2 regions of the Catenibacterium sp. CAG:290 genome follow, and region 2 is predicted to be linked to the other one. Evidence: riboswitches for the same ligand, from Rfam matches in the RefSeq annotation. Region 2 holds a riboswitch; the other holds the start of a gene.

Region 1 (9,773 bases), on a different contig from region 2:
TCGCTAGTCCACAGACGTTAATTCCGATCATCTCTGACCGTACACTTGCCTTCTTATAGGCTCCTCCTTTTCTTTTTTTAACAGTTATTACGGTCCTCGCCTTTAATAAAAGCGATAATGTTTTCACGTACTTCAAGAATCAAACGATGTCTTGCTTCTACTGAACCCCATGCAACATGTGGTGTGAAAACGACCTTTTGAGGATCAACACTATATAAAGGACTTGTTGAAGGAAGTGGTTCTTTTTCAAATACATCTAAACCTGCTCCAGCAATAAGGTTATTATTTAATGCATCACTTAATGCTTCTTCATCGATAATAGGACCACGTCCTACATTAATGAGATAAGCTGTATCTTTCATCTTCTTGAAAGCTTCTGCATTAAATAAATGTTCTGTCTCTTTTGTAAGAGGTGAATGAATAGAAATAATGTCACTTGTTTTAAGTAATGTATCAAAATCCACCTGCTTGAAGTGTTCATCCTGATGATGTCCAGTTGTAGAATAATACTGCACCTGACATCCTAATGCTTCCGCAATACGTGCAACGCGCTGACCGATTGCGCCTAGACCAACAATTCCCCAAGTCATAGTAGATAGTTCATGAAACGAGTAACCAAAGAATGAAAAGACCTTATCCTTTTCATATTGATGTGATTTTACATAACTATCATAGCGTGATGTATGTTCAATAAGTTCTAGACATAATGCAAGAGTAAGCTGGGCAACAGCTTCAGTAGAATATCCTTTCACGTTGGCTACTCGAATTCCCTTTTCTTTTGCATAATCCAAATCCACATTGTTTGTACCAGTGGCTGTTACAGCAATCATCTTAAGATATGGACAGCGGTCAATTTCTACTTTTCTAAACAGATTCTTATTTGTAATAACAATATCTGCATCCTTACAAAGAGAAATAACATCTAACTGGTCTACATTTTCATGATAAGTCACTCTTCCAAGATCATCAAAGATATGTGTATCCACATCTTTTCCAAGTGTTTCTACCTGCAAGAAGACAATACGAAGTTCCTGATGTAATAAATCAAGAATTTCTTCTTTTGTATGGTCCTGCATCATCTTACCAAAAATAATACATTCATTAAAGTCTAAAACTTCAGCTTCGTGTAATTTCCCACAAACTTTTCCATCAATCATCTCATATGTGAGCATTCCACCCATCATGGCCATTCCTAATGCTTTAGAAGTAATGCCTTCATCATCATTTACGGCCTCTAGAATCACTTCTTTAAAATGTGGATCTGCTTCAATTGATGCTTCAATAACATCTTTTAATGTATCATGCTTTAAAATTTCTTTTCTAAATGCATCATGATAAATAAAAGGTAATACAATGTCATAAAGTTCCATAGGAACAGGTTTTGCATATCCCTTTGAGAAGTTATATAAAATCGCAATCCCTAATCGCTCATCTTTCATTTTATCAACTAATTTCATTCATCTTCCTCCATTAAATATACTTCAACACGTTGTCTTTCTGCTTTCTTTTTATCATCATAGAAGATCAGACATGTTTTCATCTTCTTATCCATATAATCATAACGTAATACATTATAAGAATAGTAATGACTTTCACTTTCTTTTAAGCCACCTGTTGCACTTCCTGCTGAGATATAGTATGTACCTTTTTTATTCATGAAATAAGGCACATGCTTATGACCATGAAGCACATATTTAATATGACGCTGTGTGAGCCATGTGGCAAACATTTCTGCATCTACAAGTGCCTTAGATTTATCCAATATACTTCCAAATATAGATTTTTCACGCCATTGTATTTTTAAGAAGTCTGACTTAGAGACTTTAAATACATGATGATGTAGTAAGACCACAATCGTATAATCTTCTAGATTTTCTATACCTGCAAGTTCTGAGTCTATTTGATCTAATTGTCTTCTTGTGATCATTCCTCTAGCTAAATTACCACCAGCATTAGAATCTATCTTTACAAGTACAATCTTATCTTTTTCTATAACCTTGATCTTTTCACCTAGTAAATAGGCTATGACTTTTGTACGTTGTCTTCCACCAATACTCAAGCCTTTTACTATCATATCATGGTTACCTAACACAAAGGTGATATCTGCCTTATATCTCTTTCTAATCATTGTCATAAAGCCATTGGCCTGATACATATTCTTTGTATTAGGAGAGTTCATAAGATCTCCTGTAATAAAGACCTGCTTTTGATGAGAACTCTGTGCATATTGATCACATTCATCTAATGAATCTAGTAAATTAGAGACTGCTTTCAGCTTCTTTTTAGGACCTAGATGTAAATCAGATAAATGATAAATAAATGAAGAATGACTTTCTTTATTAAACATTGTCTTCTCATCAATTCTCTTTTGTAATGCCTTTGCCTGAGAAATACTATGTAATGGGTAAAAGGATGCATGTTTAGAATTAAATATGAGTCCTCCAGGCCATTCATCTGCATAAAATAAAGCTTCAAGTAGTCCAGGGAATGGGTCTAAGAAAGACAAGTCTTCCTGCTTAAAAGGTTTGCTTATTGTAAAGATATAGTCCACCCCTGTAAAAGAATAGTCTTTAATTTCTTTATTAATACCAGGAATAAGAAATAAGAAAATCTTATCTTCAAGGAAAGAACGGATACGTTGTAAACCTTCTTGCAAATTAGTATGTGTCAGCATGGATATATCCTTGATTGTCATACCAGGACGAATCATGCTGAATGAATACTCATCAATCATATCGAGTTCTCTTATTTCTATATGATGATCTCTTAACCACTGTCGATAATCATTAAAAGATTGGTAATCCAATAAAGCACGAGAAAAAGCACGGTCATGATGATAAATCATATTAAAAAAAGCATTAATACCACTAAATTCATCCATAATAGTACTTCCTTTAAGAAAAAAGACCACATATGTGGTCTTTTAGAATTTTAAGTTACGTGGTGTACGTGGGAATGGTTCTACATCTCTGATGTTAGCCATACCAGTTAAATACATTAAGAAACGGTCAAAACCTAAGCCGAATCCAGCATGCTTACATCCACCAAAGCGGCGTAAATCCATATACCACTGTAGTGTTTCTTTGTTCATGCCCTTTTCATCCATAAGCTTTTCAAGAACATCATAACGTTCTTCTCTTTGTGAACCACCAACTAATTCACCGATGCCAGGCACTAATAAGTCACAAGCTGCAACTGTCTTGTTGTCATCATTTAAACGCATATAGAATGCTTTGATTTCTTTTGGATAATCTGTTAAGAATACAGGACCACCTACAACTTCTTCACAGATATAACGTTCATGTTCAGCATTTAAATCAATACCCCATTCAACCTTGTTGTCAAACTTCACATCAGCTTTTAATAGATGATCAATAGCTTCTGTATAAGTCATACGTGCAAAGTGAGAATCTCTAACCTTTGTGATACGGTTGATACAGTCATGGTCAACCATCTGTTCAAAGAATTTCATTTCTTCTGGAGCATTATCTAAGCAGTACTGAATACAGTATTTAACCATTTCTTCAATTAAACACATATCATCTTCAAGATCAGCAAATGCGATTTCTGGTTCTACCATCCAGAATTCACTGGCATGTCTTGATGTATTTGAGTTTTCAGCTCTAAATGCAGGACCGAAAGTATATACATCTCTAAATGCCATTGCGAATGCTTCTACATGTAACTGTCCTGTTACTGTTAAGTAAGCTTCTTTTTCAAAGAAATCCTTAGAGAAATCAGTATCATCGATAGTTGTGACTCTAAACATTTCTCCAGCACCTTCACCGTCATTAGATGTAATGATTGGTGTATGTACATAGACGAATCCCTGATCCTGGAAGAACTCATGAATAGCCATAGATAATACAGATCTTAATCTGAAGATAGCATAGAATGAGTTTGCTCTTGGTCTTAAATGAGGGATTTCTCTCATAAATTCAAAAGAGTGTCTCTTCTTCTGTAATGGGTAATCACTATCACAGTCACCTTCAAGAATAATTTCAGTGGCTTCTACTTCAAATGGCTGCTTTGCATCAGGTGTTAATTTTAACTTACCTAATACATGAATAGCTGAACCAGTTGCGATATGTGAAACTTCATCGAAGTTCTTTAATTTTTCTTCTAAATAAACAACCTGACAATTTCTAAAATAAGAACCATCATTTAATGCGATGAATCCTAGTTTACCACTATCTCTATTTGTTCTTACCCATCCTTCTAATTCTACATACTCTACGTTATCTGTTTCTACTGCGTTATCTGCACGACAGATTTCATAAAGTTCTCTTACTGTCATAAATTCAAACATCCTTCTTACTCCTTTGTATTTGATTTCATTTTTAATTCTAATTCTTGTATTGCGACAACAACATCCACATTCTGTACCTCTACTCCCTGAGGCACAATAAAATGAGAGTGGGTGAAGTCTACAATGCCTTTAATCCCTAATGCTACTAAGCGGTCCACCATTTCCTGTACATTATCAGAAATTGCGAGAATCGCAATCTTACAGTCCTTAGGAAATGTTTTTTCCAAATCATCACTCTTATGAATCTTGACACCAAAACGTTCACCTTCAATATTAGCATCTTTATCATAAGCACAGACAATCTGTCCCACTGTATATTTCCAGCGGTTATATTTCAAAATAGCTGATCCTAAGTTACCTACACCAATGAGAATAATAGGTTCATCAAGTCCTAAACCTAAGAAATCACTGAGCGTTTCAATCATCTCTTTTGTATCATAACCATAGCCTCTTTTACCAAGTGTATTCTTCTGAGGCAAAAAGCCAAAATCACGACGAATAGTCGTATCCTGGATATGAGTAACTTCTGCAAGTTCACTCGATAAGAAGTTTTCTTTACCTTCATGTCCCATAACTCTTAAAGCCTTCAAATAAACAGGAAAACGTGTCATCGTCGCACGTGAAATTTTCTGTTTCTTTTCATTACTCATAGTTGTCTCCTACACTTTCCGCCTCTAAGTCATAATCCGGCTTAACAGATAAGTCCAAAGGGGCAAACATATTATATTTATACATAATACTTGCAGCAGATGCAATCATTGCTGCATTATCTGTACAATACTTCAATGGTGGAAAAATAACAGGAATATCACTTGTACTCATTTTTTCTCTGAGACCTTTGTTCGCACTTACACCACCTGCTACAATAATCTGCTTTACACCAAGATCATGAGCAGCAGCTAAAGCTTTAGAAGCAATCGTATCCATAGCCACATCCTGGAATGAGCAGGCTAAGTCATTGCCATTGATTTCCTCTCCTCTTTGGTCTGCATTATGCTTTAAGTTGATGACAGCGCTCTTTAAGCCACTGAAGCTAAAGTTATAGCTTCCATCATCAAGTGGTTTTGGAAGTGTATAGCTATGAGTTCCCTCATGTGCCATTTTATCTAATACAGGTCCTCCAGGATATGGAAGATGTAGAACACGTCCTACCTTGTCATAGGCTTCACCAATTGCATCATCAAATGTTGTACCGATGACCTCAAAAGAGAATTCCTTTTTCATATAAACAAGTTCTGTGTGTCCTCCTGAAACAACTAATGCCATTGCAGGATATTCAATATCATTGACGAGTTCATTGGCATAAATATGCCCCGCAATATGATGTACACCAATAAGTGGTTTATTTAAATAAATAGCGAGTGTCTTAGCTTCCTGCATCCCAACATGTAAAGAACCTACAAGTCCTGGTCCTTTAGTGACTGCAATTGCATCAATCTCCTCAATAGAGATATCTGCCTGGCTAAGTGCTTCCTTTAAAACAGTGCTGACACATTCAACATGCTTACGACTGGCAATTTCTGGTACAACCCCACCATATTGTTTATGGATATCAATCTGTGATGCAACAACATGACTTAATAACTCTTTTCCATCCTTAAGGATTGCAACACTCATTTCATCACAGCTTGATTCAATAGCAAGAATAACAGCCATTATTTTTCCTCCTTTCTTACCATGAGATAGGCATCCTCATGGTCTGCATAATAATCTTTACGTATAGCACATATCTCATAGCCATACTTCTTATATAAACGAATCGCACGTTCATTTGATACACGTACTTCCAAACTATAATTCATACATCCTTTATTATGTCCTTCTTTTAATCCATAATCCATCAATAACTTAGAAAGGCCTTTTCCCTGATAATTTGGATCAATACCAATTGTAGTCAATTCACAGTTTTCATAAGCATACCAGAATCCTGCATAACCAACAATTTTATCATCTACAAGAACATAATAATGAGCATAATCATTTGTTTTTAGTTCATGAAGAAAATCTTCTTTAGACCAGGCAGGGGTAAATAATAACCCTTCTAGTCTTTCAATTTCATCAAGATCTTCTTCCTGCATTTCTCTTAATAACATGCTTTCTTAGCCTCAACATCTTTAATATAAGTTGGTACTAATAGATCAACATTCTTGATTGGATCAGCCATCTGACCTAATGCATAAATATTAGCACAAAGATCACATTCTTTTTCATCTAATCCAAGACATCCTACTTCACCCACAAGTTCAAAGTCTTCATATTCAGCACGTAAGTGGGCAAAGTCTTCTAAAGTCACGACCTGTTCCTTAATTAAAGGAAGACCATTTTCATAAACACCAACAAAGACCTTATGTCCTCTTGCATCAATAACACTTAATGCCTGATTCATACCAGCATAAGCAGCTAAAGAACTGACTGATTTAATTCTTACATCAGATACTGCAGCAAGTGTCTTGGCGATAGTCATTGCGACTCTAACACCTGTATAAGAGCCAGGTCCTGATGTGATAATCATTTCATTGACATCCTTTAATGCAATATGATGACGATCAAGCACTTCCTTTAATGTAGGAATTGCTTTTTCTGATTGTCTTCTAGAACCTTTTTCCTGGAAGGCTTCTAGACACACATTATCTTGATATAAGCCTACAGCTAAATAACTATTTGATGTATCCATCACTAAACTAATCATGCGTAACCTCCCTCACATAGTTCTCATATTTTTCACCGATAGGGTGAAGCTTTAAAGAACGTGTTTCATCTTCATTCTTTATTATTTCTATTTCTAATCTTTCTTCTGGAATAATGTCTTCAATAAACTGTGGCCATTCAATCACACATAAGCCATCATCTTCAAACATCTCTTCAAACCCCAGATCATCATCTGCCCCTTCTAGGCGATATGCATCAAAATGATAAAGGGTCATACGTCCAGAATAAACCTTCACAATAGTAAAAGTTGGAGAATTGATGATCTTCTTGATTTCAAGTCCCTGTCCTATTCCTTTTGTGAATGTAGTCTTACCAGCCCCTAAATCACCTGTTAATGTGATAATAGAATGGGGAAAGATTGTTTCTCCAATACGTTTACCAAAAGCAATCATTTCAGCTTCATTTTTTAAGTTTATCATTTTTAGTTCCTCTATTTTTCATCATCTGCTGATACTTATTATACCACTCCTGAGCAAATCCTGCACGAAAAGGACCAGATGCATTCATCGTCATCACAATCAAACGATTGAGCTGTTCATGGAATATCTCATCTAATTCATCTGAATATTGATATTTAATACGATGAGCCGCATATTCACCTTCATCTAAGACCTTATAACGATAGCCAGGCCATACCTTTAAATCAAGGTCATAATCAATATATTTAAGTGCTTCTCCATCATATAATATAGGAGAGGCAATATTACAATAATAATAGATACCATCACTTCTAATCATACAAATTACATTATACCATCTATCCTTAGGAAAATAACAGATAGCTGGTTCTTTAGTGACCCAGGAACGACCATCTGATTCTGTAACTAATGTATTATTATTTATACCGATAAAATGGCGATCTGTTTCTTCTAATATCTTACAGCGTGACCACGTACGATGTGGTTTACCGTCATGTTTATAGCAATGGATGAGCACATCCTGCCCCACTAATGAATTCTTCATAATCAAACCTCTTTCAACCTATCGAATATCATAGCAAAAAACAGGTGAAATGTACATAAACCTCACCTGTTTTTTCCTAAATAAAGCCTTTTTAAGTTATTGTTTTGTTTTTATATAAAAAAAACAGTGGTCTCCCACTGTTAAATAGCCTTAAATGCTTTCTGAAGTTTTGGATAAATAAGTGCAAATACTACATAAGTTAAAATAAGTGTACCTACATTATAACCAATGTTGTATAAGAATGAATAAACCCAAGGGTTCATGTTCTTAGGTGCATAGCTTGCAAATAATACAGCACCAGATAATAAATGTGAAATGAACTTAAGGATCATTCCTACGAATATTCCTGTATAAACTTCAGTCTTACCTGATTTAAAATTAGGAATAAAGCCTGCAATACCAAGTGCTGATAATGGTACAAGATAGTCTAACACAACAGACCAAGGTCCATAATATAAAGCAAGACCTAATACAAACTGCATAGCAGTGGCACCAACACCTACAATAATTCCATACTGTGCACCCATTAAATAGCTTGCAAGTACGATTGGTAATAAACTTAAAGTAATAGAACCACCCTGTGGCTGTCCTGGAATCACCTTAAATAGTACTTCTAGAACTAACTGCATAGCGATAAATAACGCAACATAAGCAATTGCTCGAGTGGATAATGTCTTCTTATTCATTTATAAATCTCCCCTTTCTAATGACTAAGATGACGCAAAGAAGTCACTAAAAAAGTACGGCCTCTCTACGCTGGTATTACCCAGATCAGATGCTAAGGGACAAGGCTTTCACCTATCTCAGCAATAAATGCGCCCCTGGCAGTAATGATTATATTACAGAACATTCTTTTTGTCACGTAATCTAAATTTATAGTAGAAATGTTAGGGGTTTCTGTTTATAATAGGGGTGTTTAGGAGGATATAAGCATGTCAAAAGTTTTAGCAGTTAACTGTGGAAGTTCTTCATTGAAGTTCCAGTTATTTGAAATGAATACTGAAAGTGTTATCACTTCTGGTATTATTGAAAGAATCGGTATGGAAGATTCAATCTTCACTATCAAGTATAATGGTACTAAAGATAAGAAGGTCTTTGCAGTTCCTACTCACAAGGAAGCAGTACAAGTATTACTTGATACATTAATTGAAAAGAAGATTGTTGAACATTTAGATGAAATCAAGGGTATTGGTCATCGTGTTGTACAAGGTGGTCCTTATTTTGATGGGTCTTGTGTTGTAGATGATGATGTGATCGCTAAGATTGATGAATTATCACCACTTGCACCACTTCATAACCCTGCACATATTATTGGTATCAAAGCATTCAAGGAAGCTATTCCTACTGCAGGTGCTGTTGTAGTATTCGATACAGCATTCCATCACTCTATTAAGCTTGAAAACGCAGTTTACCCAATCCCATATAAGTTCTATGAAGAAAACAAGATTAGAAAATATGGTGCACATGGTACTTCTCATTACTATGTATCAAAGCGTACTCAGGAATTATTAGGCAACCCTGAACATGCTAATATTATTGTATGTCATTTAGGTGCAGGTGCTTCACTTTGTGCTGTAAAGGATGGTAAATCTATTGATACTTCAATGGGTCTTACACCTCTTGCTGGTGTCATGATGGCAACTCGTTCTGGTGATATTGATGCATCTGTTGTAGACCACTTAATTGAAAATCTTGGATATGATATGAAGACTGTATTCAAGATGTTGAATAAGGAATCTGGTTTATTAGGTGTATCTGGAGTGTCTGGTGATATGAGAGATATCATTGATGC
Region 2 (9,773 bases):
AGCATGAACCATGGCATTATCGTTATGTAGGTAAAAAAGCTGCTTTAAAGATGTATCAAAAAAATCTATGTTTAGAAGAGCATGTAGAGAGTCTGTAATAGACTCTCTTTTGTTTATGGTATAAACTGATACCTGGAGGTATTTTATGGATTATATCAAATTACTTGTTGAAGACATTCATTCTGTCACAATGGCAACTATTAATAGTGAAGGAAAACCAATCACAAGAATCATCGACTTAATGTTGTATGATAAAGAAGGTATTTACTTCTTAACTGCAAGAGGTAAGAGTTTCTATCAGGAACTCATGGATCAGGAGTATATTTCCTTAACAGGACTTAAAGGAAAAGTATCTTTTAGTTTAAGTGGTAAGGTTAAGAATATTGGGTCTCACAAACTTGATGAGATTTTCCTAAAGAATACTTATATGCAGTCTATCTATCCAGAAGATACAAGAAAGGTATTGGATGTCTTCTGCTTATATGAAGCTTCTGGTGAATATTTTGATATCAGTGATCCAGCACACATCAAAAGAGCACCTATTACTATTAACAGTAAAGAACATGGTACTTATTATACCATTACTGATTGCTGTATTCATTGTGGCAAATGTGAGACTATATGTCCTCAACGTTGTATTCATAATGAAGTAATAGATGTCTCACAATGTCTTCATTGTGGGGCCTGTTTAGAGATATGCCCAGTACAGGCAATTGAGTTTAAAGGTGTAAAGAAACGTCGTAAGGAAGATGTCTGCTTGATGAATATGTGTATGATTGAAGATGATAAAGGACATGTCTTAGTACAGAATAAAGTCAATGATTCCTATACAGGTATTACTTTTCCTGGTGGTCATGTAGAAAAAGAAGAAATATTCAAAGATGCTATGATTAGAGAAGTGAATGAAGAAACAGGTCTTACAATTAAGAATCCATATTTATGTGGTTTATATCATTGGTATAAGCATTCTATTCATAATATTATTCTAGTCTATAAGGCAAGTGAGTATGAAGGAGTTCTTCATTCAAGTAATGAAGGAGAGGTTTATTGGATTGATAAAGAAGATTTTTTAAATCAGGCACTTGCAACAGGTATGGAGTATGTATGGGATATTGTTCATAAGAAACATCAAGAATGTATTATGTCTAATATGGGAGAACATAAAAGAGGGGATTTATTCTAAATAATAACTTTTGATAATTTTCATATGGTGTAAATTGTTTTCATTTGATGAAAATTAATTATAATGATTTTTATTATGTATATAATACATACAGAAAAGATGAACGGAGGTAAAGGAAATGGGTTTTCCAAAAGGATTTTTATGGGGTGGCGCAGTTGCTGCCAATCAGTGTGAAGGTGCTTATTTAGAAGATGGTAAAGGTTTATCAGTACCAGATATGTTACTTGGTGGAGATGTAAATACTCCAAGAACATTCTTACCAAAGACTGATAAGACTGCGTTCTATCCAAGCCATGAAGCAATTGATTTCTATCATCATTATGCTGAAGATATTGCTTTATTTGCAGAAATGGGATGGAATGTATTCAGATTATCAATCAACTGGGGTAGAATTTTCCCTAATGGTGATGATGAAACACCTAATGAAGAAGGTTTAGCTTTCTACGACAAGGTATTTGACGAATGTAAGAAACACAATATTGAACCTTTAGTTACATTATGTCATTATGAAATTCCTTGGAACATTGTGACTAAATACAATGGTTTCTCTGATAGAAGAGTGGTTGATATGTTCGTTAAGTATGCAACTACTTGTATGAAACGTTATAAGGATAAGGTTAAATACTGGTTAACATTTAACGAAATCAATATCGCATGTATGGGTGAAGGTGGATTAGGTGACCTTTATGGTTTAGGTATCATGGACCCAGAAGATGTTAACTCTGATGAACGTATTCCACTAAACAAATTAAAATCTAACCCTCAGAAAACATTTGAAGCATTACATAATCAGTTTGTTGCAAGTGCATTAGTTGTAATAGAAGGTCATAAGATCAATCCTGATTTCATGATTGGCAACATGATTGCTCATACAACTTTATATCCATTAACACCAAATCCAAAAGATATTCTTGCAGCATTTAATGAAGATAACTTCAAGAATAACTTCTGTGGTGATGTACAGGTTCGTGGTGAATATCCAACATATATGTTCAGATATTTCAAGGATCATGGTATTGATACTTCATTTATTACTGAAGAAGATAAGAAAATCATTAAAGAAGGTGTTATTGACTTCTATACATTCTCTTACTATATGTCTAACTGTGTAACAGTTGATGAAAATGCTGAAAAGACAAATGGTAACCTTGCAACAGGTGCTAAGAACCCCTACTTAAAGGCTTCTGACTGGGGATGGCAGATTGACCCTGATGGATTAAGATATACATTAAATATCCTACATGACCGTTATCCTCATATACCATTAATGGTTGTAGAAAATGGTTTTGGTGCATTTGATAAGGTAGAAGAAGATGGTTCTGTACATGATACTTATAGAATTGATTACTTCAGAGATCATATTAAAGCAATGGATAAAGCTATCGAAGATGGTGTACCACTAATCGGTTATACAACTTGGGGACCAATCGACTTAGTATCTGCAGGTACTGGACAGTATGCGAAACGTTATGGTTTCATCTATGTAGATAGACATGATGATGGAACTGGGGACTTCTCTAGAAGCAAGAAAGATTCATTCTTCTGGTATAAGAAAGTCTGCGAATCTAATGGTGCTGATTTAGACTAATACAACAAGACGTAACTCATATACGAGTTACGCCTTTTTTCTTATTCATCAAAGATATTTACAATCTCACCATCAAGAATACGGTTCATATTCTTAACGGCACAGAAGTTACCACACATAGAACATGTATCTTCTTTTTCAGGTGCTGCTTCAGCACGATAACGTCTTGCTTTTTCTGGATCAATAGAATACTTGAATGTTTCTTCCCAGTCCAGCTTCTTTCTTGCACATGCCATCTTATTATCTAATTCCATGGCACCAGGAATACCCTTCGCTATATCTGCTGCATGTGCTGCAATCTTAGATGCAATAATACCTTCTTTAACATCATCTAGATTAGGCAGACGAAGATGTTCTGCAGGAGTCACATAACATAAGAATGACGCACCATAAGTGGCTGCAATGGCACCACCGATGGCAGCAGTAATATGATCATAACCAGGGGCAATATCGGTTACTAGAGGGCCTAATACATAGAAAGGTGCACCTTTACAGATTGTCTTCTGGATTTCCATATTAGCTGCAATCTGATTTAAAGGCATATGACCAGGACCTTCAATCATCACCTGCACATCTTTATCCCATGCACGTTGTGTTAATTCTCCTAATGTCACTAATTCACCAATCTGAGCCACATCAGTTGCATCAGCCAAACATCCAGCACGACAGGCATCACCTAAACTCATAGTAATATCATATTCACGGCAGATATCTAATACTTCATCATAATGTTCATAAAATGGATTTTCTTCTCCAGTCATAGCCATCCAGGCGAACATAATAGAACCACCACGAGAAACAATATTCATTAAACGCTTATTATTCTTAAAACGTTCATACATAGCTCTATTGATTCCACAATGAATAGTCATGAAATCCACACCATCTTCTGCATGCATTCTTACAATATCTAACCATTCTTTTGCCGTAATATCTTTTAAAGCTTTATGATAATAAACAACAGCATCATAAATAGGGACTGTACCAATAATGGCAGGACATTCTTTAGTTAATCTTTTTCTAAAAGTACGTGTATCACCATAAGAACTTAAGTCCATGATTGATTCAGCACCCATCTTGACTGCATTATTAACCTTTTCAATCTCTACATCCATGTCTTTACAATCTCTAGAAATACCTAGGTTCACGTTGATCTTAGTCTTCAACATTGAACCAATACCACTCGGATCAATAGAAGTATGATTCTTATTACATGGGATAATAGCCTGTCCTTTCGCAATATACTCACGTAATACTTCTACATCCATAGATTCTTTTGCAGCTACAATTTCCATTTCAGGTGTAATAATACCCTGTCTTGCAGCATCCATTTGTGTTGTGTAACTCATACACTTCCTCCTTTAAACAATAAAAAAAGGTATACCTGAGCATGTATACCTAAAAAACAAAATTCCTACGCCGGCATTATCCGTATCAGGTTTTATGGGTCGAAATCCGATCGTATTTCTTCTCAGCCGTCGCGTCAGCTCCCCTTTTTTATTTGGTTGATAGTGGTATATTACATCTTATATAAATAAAATGCAACGCTTTCATTAAAAAAATGTTACAAAATTATTGTGAAATTTTGAACAAATAATGTAACAATGAAAACATTGTTATATTATGACTATCCTGTCAACAAAATATCACTTATTTATTGGATTGATGAACTGATAATGTAAAGATGAAACATTTTTACGAAAGTTTGATCTCTATTTCTGAAAATTATAGAAATCACTTTCATTTCTATTTATAATTATTAGAAAGAGAAAAGGAGATAAGACAATGTTTAGAGACGACTTTTTATGGGGTGGCGCAGTAGCTGCTCATCAGTGTGAAGGTGCCTGGCAGGAAGGCGGAAAAGGAATCAGCTGTACAGATGTAGAAACAGCGGGAGATAACGTAACAGGAGCACCTAGACGTTTAACAGATGGTGTTCTTCCTGGAGAAGATTATCCAAACCATGTAGGTGTAGACTTCTATCATCATTATAAGGAAGATATCGCATTACTTGCTGAAATGGGATTCAAGGCATTTAGAACTTCTATTGCCTGGACAAGAATCTTCCCAAGAGGAGATGAAGAAACACCTAATGAAGAAGGTTTAAAGTTCTATGATGATGTATTTGATGAATTATTAAAATATGGTATTGAACCAGTCATCACATTATCACATTTTGAATTACCTTGGGCACTCGCAAAAGAATATGGAGGATTTAGAAATCGTAAAGCCATTGATATGTTTGTGAAGTTCGCAAAGGTATGTTTTGAAAGATATCAGCATAAAGTAAAATACTGGATGACATTCAATGAAATCAATAACCAGGCTGATCCGACTCAGCATAACTTAATCCAGGAAGGTGCTGTATTATTAAAAGAAGGTGATGATGCTGAATATTTAATGTATTTATCAGCACATCATGAATTAGTCGCTTCAGCACTTGCAGTTAAGGCAGCTCATGAAATCAATCCTGACTTAAAGGTTGGCTGTATGATTGGTATGAATGGTGTTTATCCAGCTTCTCCAAAACCAGAAGATATGATGAATGCCTTAGGTGCTATGCATCAGAAATATTGGTATACTGATGTACATGCAAGAGGACATTATCCAAACTATATCTTAAAGAAGTTTGAAAGAAAAGGATATGATTTCATTACTGAAGAGGATAAGAAAATCTTAAGTGAAGGTAAAGTAGATTACATTGGATTCTCTTATTACATGTCATTTGCAACTAAGTATCAAGGACGTAATGAAAAGACATTTGATTACTGTAGTGAAGACTTTGTAAGAAATGAATACTTAAAGGCTTCTGACTGGGGATGGCAGATTGACCCATTAGGATTACGTTGGTGCTTAAACTGGTTCTATGATCGTTATGAACTTCCAATGATGATTGTAGAAAACGGTTTTGGTGCTTATGATAAGAAAGAAGCAGATGGTACTGTAGATGACCAGTATCGTATTGATTACTTAAAGGCACATATTGAAGCAATGAGAGATGCAGTCACTTATGATGGTGTTGATCTTTTAGGTTATACTATGTGGTCTCCATTTGATATCGTATCTGCTTCTACTGGTGAATATGATAAACGTTATGGTTTCATCTATGTTAACTATAATAATAACCATGAAGGGGACTTCTCTAGAAGTAAGAAGAAATCATTTTACTGGTATAAACACGTTATTGAAACAAACGGTGAAGAATTATAATACTCAAGAGATAGCTGCGGCTATCTCTTTTTAGCAGTTAAATTTGACAAGTGCTAAATAAAGACTATAATTATCAACAGGTGATAAAGATGCGTAACTATGTATTTGATTTTACTCATTCCTATAAAGGGGATTATCCACAGTTAACTTATTATGATTGTAGTGACATTGAAGGAACACGCTTATTCTGTGACGAGCAGGCAGAAAAACAATTAAAAGAGATGATAAGCAAGAATGGTATTTCTGGTATTCATTTTATTGATTCAGGTGATTATCATTACATCACTAAATTGATGACTGATTTTATCCATGAACCTTTTGATCTTGTTTTGATTGATCACCATACAGACATGCAATCTTCTATTGTAGGAGATATGCTTAGCTGTGGGAATTGGGCTAAAAAAGCTTTACAAAACCCTTTCCTTCATCGTTTATACTTAATAGGGCCAAGTAAACATGATTTAAAATCAGTGGAACGGAATAAAGTATTAAGTTTCAGTATAGAAGAACTTGAACAAGGTGCTACTATTCCTCTTGAAACGAAATATCCTGTTTATATTTCTATAGATAAGGATGTCTTAGATGAAAGATATGCCATGACGAACTGGAATCAAGGAGACATGTCACTGGGGATGTTAGAGGATGTATTAGCGCACTTCCTAAAAAACTGTGAAGTAATTGGCATTGATATATGTGGTGATGATCCTGATATCGATGATTATCCTACTTATATAAAAGCTGAAAGAATCAATAATCTTTCTGATGATGCACTTTATCAAACTGCTATGAAAATACTTAAAAGGAGACAAAAGAAATGAGAAAAGATTTTGGTGCACGTGCACTTACTTATCCACAGCCTGTCTATATGATTGGGAGCTTTGATAAGGATGATCATCCTGATTTAATGAACGCAGCATGGGGTGGCATTAGCGATACAATGGAAATTTCATTGAGTCTTTCTAGTGGACATAAAACAGTCCAGAATATCTTAAAAACACAGGCTTTTACTGTCAGTATTGCAGATGAGGATCATGTAGTAGCGTGTGATTATGTAGGCGTTGTATCAGGGCATAAGGAACCCAATAAACTAGAAAAAGCAGGTTTTACTTATACGCCATCTAGTAAAGTACATGCACCTATTATCAATGAATTACCTATATGTCTAGAATGTCGTCTTAAGGACTATGATTTAGATACAGAAATCATGAAAGGTGAAATTGTCAATGTATCTGTAGATGAACGTGTCCTAGATGAAACAGGAAGAGTCGATGTATCTAAAGTAAAACCTATTACTTTTGATCCCTTTAATAATCAATATGTAGGTTTAGGAAAAGTTGTTGGCCGTGCTTTTAAAGATGGTCTTAAACTAAAATAAGGACTCATAGGAGTCCTTTTAAATTAGTATTTTTTAACTGTATGTAATTTATCTAATAAACCACTCTTTTTAAATGTAGGTGCTAAAGCTAAATAAAGTGCTGAAGAAATCACAATCGCAATTACTGCATTAGTAATAGTAGTCACTGCATTCCAAGATGCAAGTGCTAAAGCAGCTTGAGAAGGTGCACCAAGTAATATTGAAGTATAGAAATAAGAGAATAGTGGTTCAGCAATCACATTAAATAATAAACCTGCAAATGTAGAAGCAACGACACCAATCACTAACTGCTTACCTTCTAATTTTTGAATCTTGAATACTCTATGTGCAACTAGACCTGTAATAACCCCAATACCAAATTTTAAGATAAATGTCTTTGGTGCGACTACTACATAAGTAGGATCAAGTAAATCACCAATACCCATACCAACTGCTCCCGCAATTCCTCCAGGAACACCACCTAATAATAAAGCAGCCAATATACAGAATGTATTTCCTAAATGGAATGAAGTAGTTCCTCCTGGTGTTGGAATCTTAATCTGTAGGAATGTGAAGGCGATATAAGCTAAAGCCGCCATCAATCCTGTTACTGCAATTTTTAATGTTTTATTGTCTTTCATATAAAACTCCCCCTTTGATGAATAACACTATACATACATTCTGACATTATATAAATACTCAGTTATCAACTAAAAAAATAAGGTCAGTTTTAAAACTGACCTTATTCATGTACGATTTTTCCAAATAAGAAACGGATCAGAGGACCACAATAGAAAATCTGGAATAATAATGCGACAGGGAAGTTCATGGATGTTGTCTGGAAATAGACTGAAGCATCGATGTTTTTGAATAATACAGTTGCGATTAAGCTCATGCATGGACACATGATACAAACAATCATACAAGAAATGGCAAGAGTAATCACGATAGGACGATCTGTAGACTGTACAAAACGGAAAGCAAGCTTATGAGCTAAAGAATCTACAACAAGTAGTTCTAAAAAGAAAGCGACAGGCCACATGATAATCATTTCGTGGAAGGCAAGTAAAAAGACCTGGTTTGTCATTCCTCCGATATTTAATGAGATGTTGAAGAGAATCATGACATACACCATTAAGAATGACATCATCGCTGTAAATAATAAATTTTGTTTAAATGTTTTAGGCATTATAAAATGCTCCTTTCTTGAAATTATACAAAAAAACAACACTTAATATAAGTGTTGTTCGTTATCAAACTGTGCTTGTGCGTTTCCAATAATACCCTAAATCAATATTCTTTTTTTGCATGACTTACTTTAATATATTTTAGAAAATATGTCAATAAAGTATTTTTTCTAATATTTCTATAGCCTGTGGTAATTTATCTAAATCGATAGAAGAGTAGTTCATGATGAAGGTATGGGATGTATGAGGTATATTCTTAAGGTAGTAATGAGAAATAGCTCTTAGATGGATTCCTTCTTCTTTTAATTTATTGATAAGTGTTTCATCAGACATATGTGTATGTATCGTGATAAGGAAATGAAGACCTGCATCTTCCTTGGAAATAGTAATCATATCCTTTAAATCACTTTTCTCTAGCATCTTTACAATCGCATCACGCTTATTATGATAATGGTTACGTAATTTAGTAATATGCTTATCAAAATAATGTTCATTAATAAATGATGCAAGAGTATATTGTTCGAAGTTAGAGACTGTACAGGCATAAAAAGAGAGCTTCTTATTATAGAGTTCTAATAAATGATGAGGAAGCACCATATAACTAATACGAATTGTAGAGGCAAGAGTCTTAGTAAAGGTATTCATATAAATAACCTTTTCACTTAAATCAATACTTTGCAGGGCAGGAATAGGCTGTCCACTTAAACGTAACTCACTGTCATAATCATCTTCTATAATATAGCGATGTTCCTTCTTATTTGCCCATCCAAGTAATTCATAACGTCGAGATACAGGCATAATAATACCAGTTGGGAAATGATGAGAAGGAGAGATATGCGCAATATCAACATCTAAATCTTCTAATTGGTTGACCAGTATTCCCTGCTCATCCATATCTATAGGAACACACTTAGCCCCTAAACTAGAATAAACATCTAATATTTTATTATAACCAGGATTCTCTACGGCATAGACAAGATCTAAACCTAATAATTGTACGAGTAATCCATATAAATATTCAGTACCCGCACCGATAATGATTCTTTCTGGTTCAACATCCATATTTCTGAATTCTTTTAAATGATGAGAAATCGCTTCTCTTAATTCATAAATACCACCTACTGGAGGATTAATCATTAGTTCTGATTGGTGTTCATTTAATACGTCCTTCATAAGTTTTGACCAGGTTGTGAAAGGAAACAAATGGGCTGGTGTCTGATTAGAAGAGAAATCACACCAATAGGATTCTTT

The links. Region 2 has a riboswitch for thiamine pyrophosphate ahead of thiC (phosphomethylpyrimidine synthase ThiC). Riboswitches for the same ligand answer to the same signal wherever they lie in the genome.
Region 1: it holds a riboswitch for thiamine pyrophosphate, as region 2 does, so the genes downstream of both, QVO42_RS00515 (energy-coupled thiamine transporter ThiT) here and thiC (phosphomethylpyrimidine synthase ThiC) in region 2, are expected to answer to the same signal.

The regions. Positions count from the first base shown of each region.
Region 1 is NZ_FR898764.1:369-10,141, reverse strand. Features, by position in the region: gene QVO42_RS00560 (NAD(P)-dependent oxidoreductase) at 78-1,457, opposite strand; gene QVO42_RS00555 (metallophosphoesterase family protein) at 1,454-2,881, opposite strand; gene asnS (asparagine--tRNA ligase) at 2,924-4,309, opposite strand; gene QVO42_RS00545 (redox-sensing transcriptional repressor Rex) at 4,315-4,959, opposite strand; gene tsaD (tRNA (adenosine(37)-N6)-threonylcarbamoyltransferase complex transferase subunit TsaD) at 4,952-5,965, opposite strand; gene rimI (ribosomal protein S18-alanine N-acetyltransferase) at 5,965-6,402, opposite strand; gene tsaB (tRNA (adenosine(37)-N6)-threonylcarbamoyltransferase complex dimerization subunit type 1 TsaB) at 6,393-6,998, opposite strand; gene tsaE (tRNA (adenosine(37)-N6)-threonylcarbamoyltransferase complex ATPase subunit type 1 TsaE) at 6,991-7,437, opposite strand; gene QVO42_RS00520 (DUF402 domain-containing protein) at 7,418-7,981, opposite strand; gene QVO42_RS00515 (energy-coupled thiamine transporter ThiT) at 8,122-8,667, opposite strand; TPP riboswitch at 8,713-8,814, opposite strand; gene QVO42_RS00510 (acetate/propionate family kinase) at 8,914-9,773, shown strand, end outside.
Region 2 is NZ_FR898797.1:52,432-62,204, reverse strand. Features, by position in the region: gene QVO42_RS03980 (M15 family metallopeptidase) at 1-98, shown strand, start outside; gene QVO42_RS03975 (NUDIX domain-containing protein) at 146-1,183, shown strand; gene QVO42_RS03970 (glycoside hydrolase family 1 protein) at 1,302-2,771, shown strand; gene thiC (phosphomethylpyrimidine synthase ThiC) at 2,813-4,120, opposite strand; TPP riboswitch at 4,166-4,275, opposite strand; gene QVO42_RS03960 (6-phospho-beta-glucosidase) at 4,557-5,981, shown strand; gene QVO42_RS03955 (arginase family protein) at 6,071-6,799, shown strand; gene QVO42_RS03950 (flavin reductase family protein) at 6,796-7,356, shown strand; gene QVO42_RS03945 (ECF transporter S component) at 7,380-7,976, opposite strand; gene QVO42_RS03940 (DUF2798 domain-containing protein) at 8,078-8,524, opposite strand; gene pdxR (MocR-like pyridoxine biosynthesis transcription factor PdxR) at 8,676-9,773, opposite strand, start outside.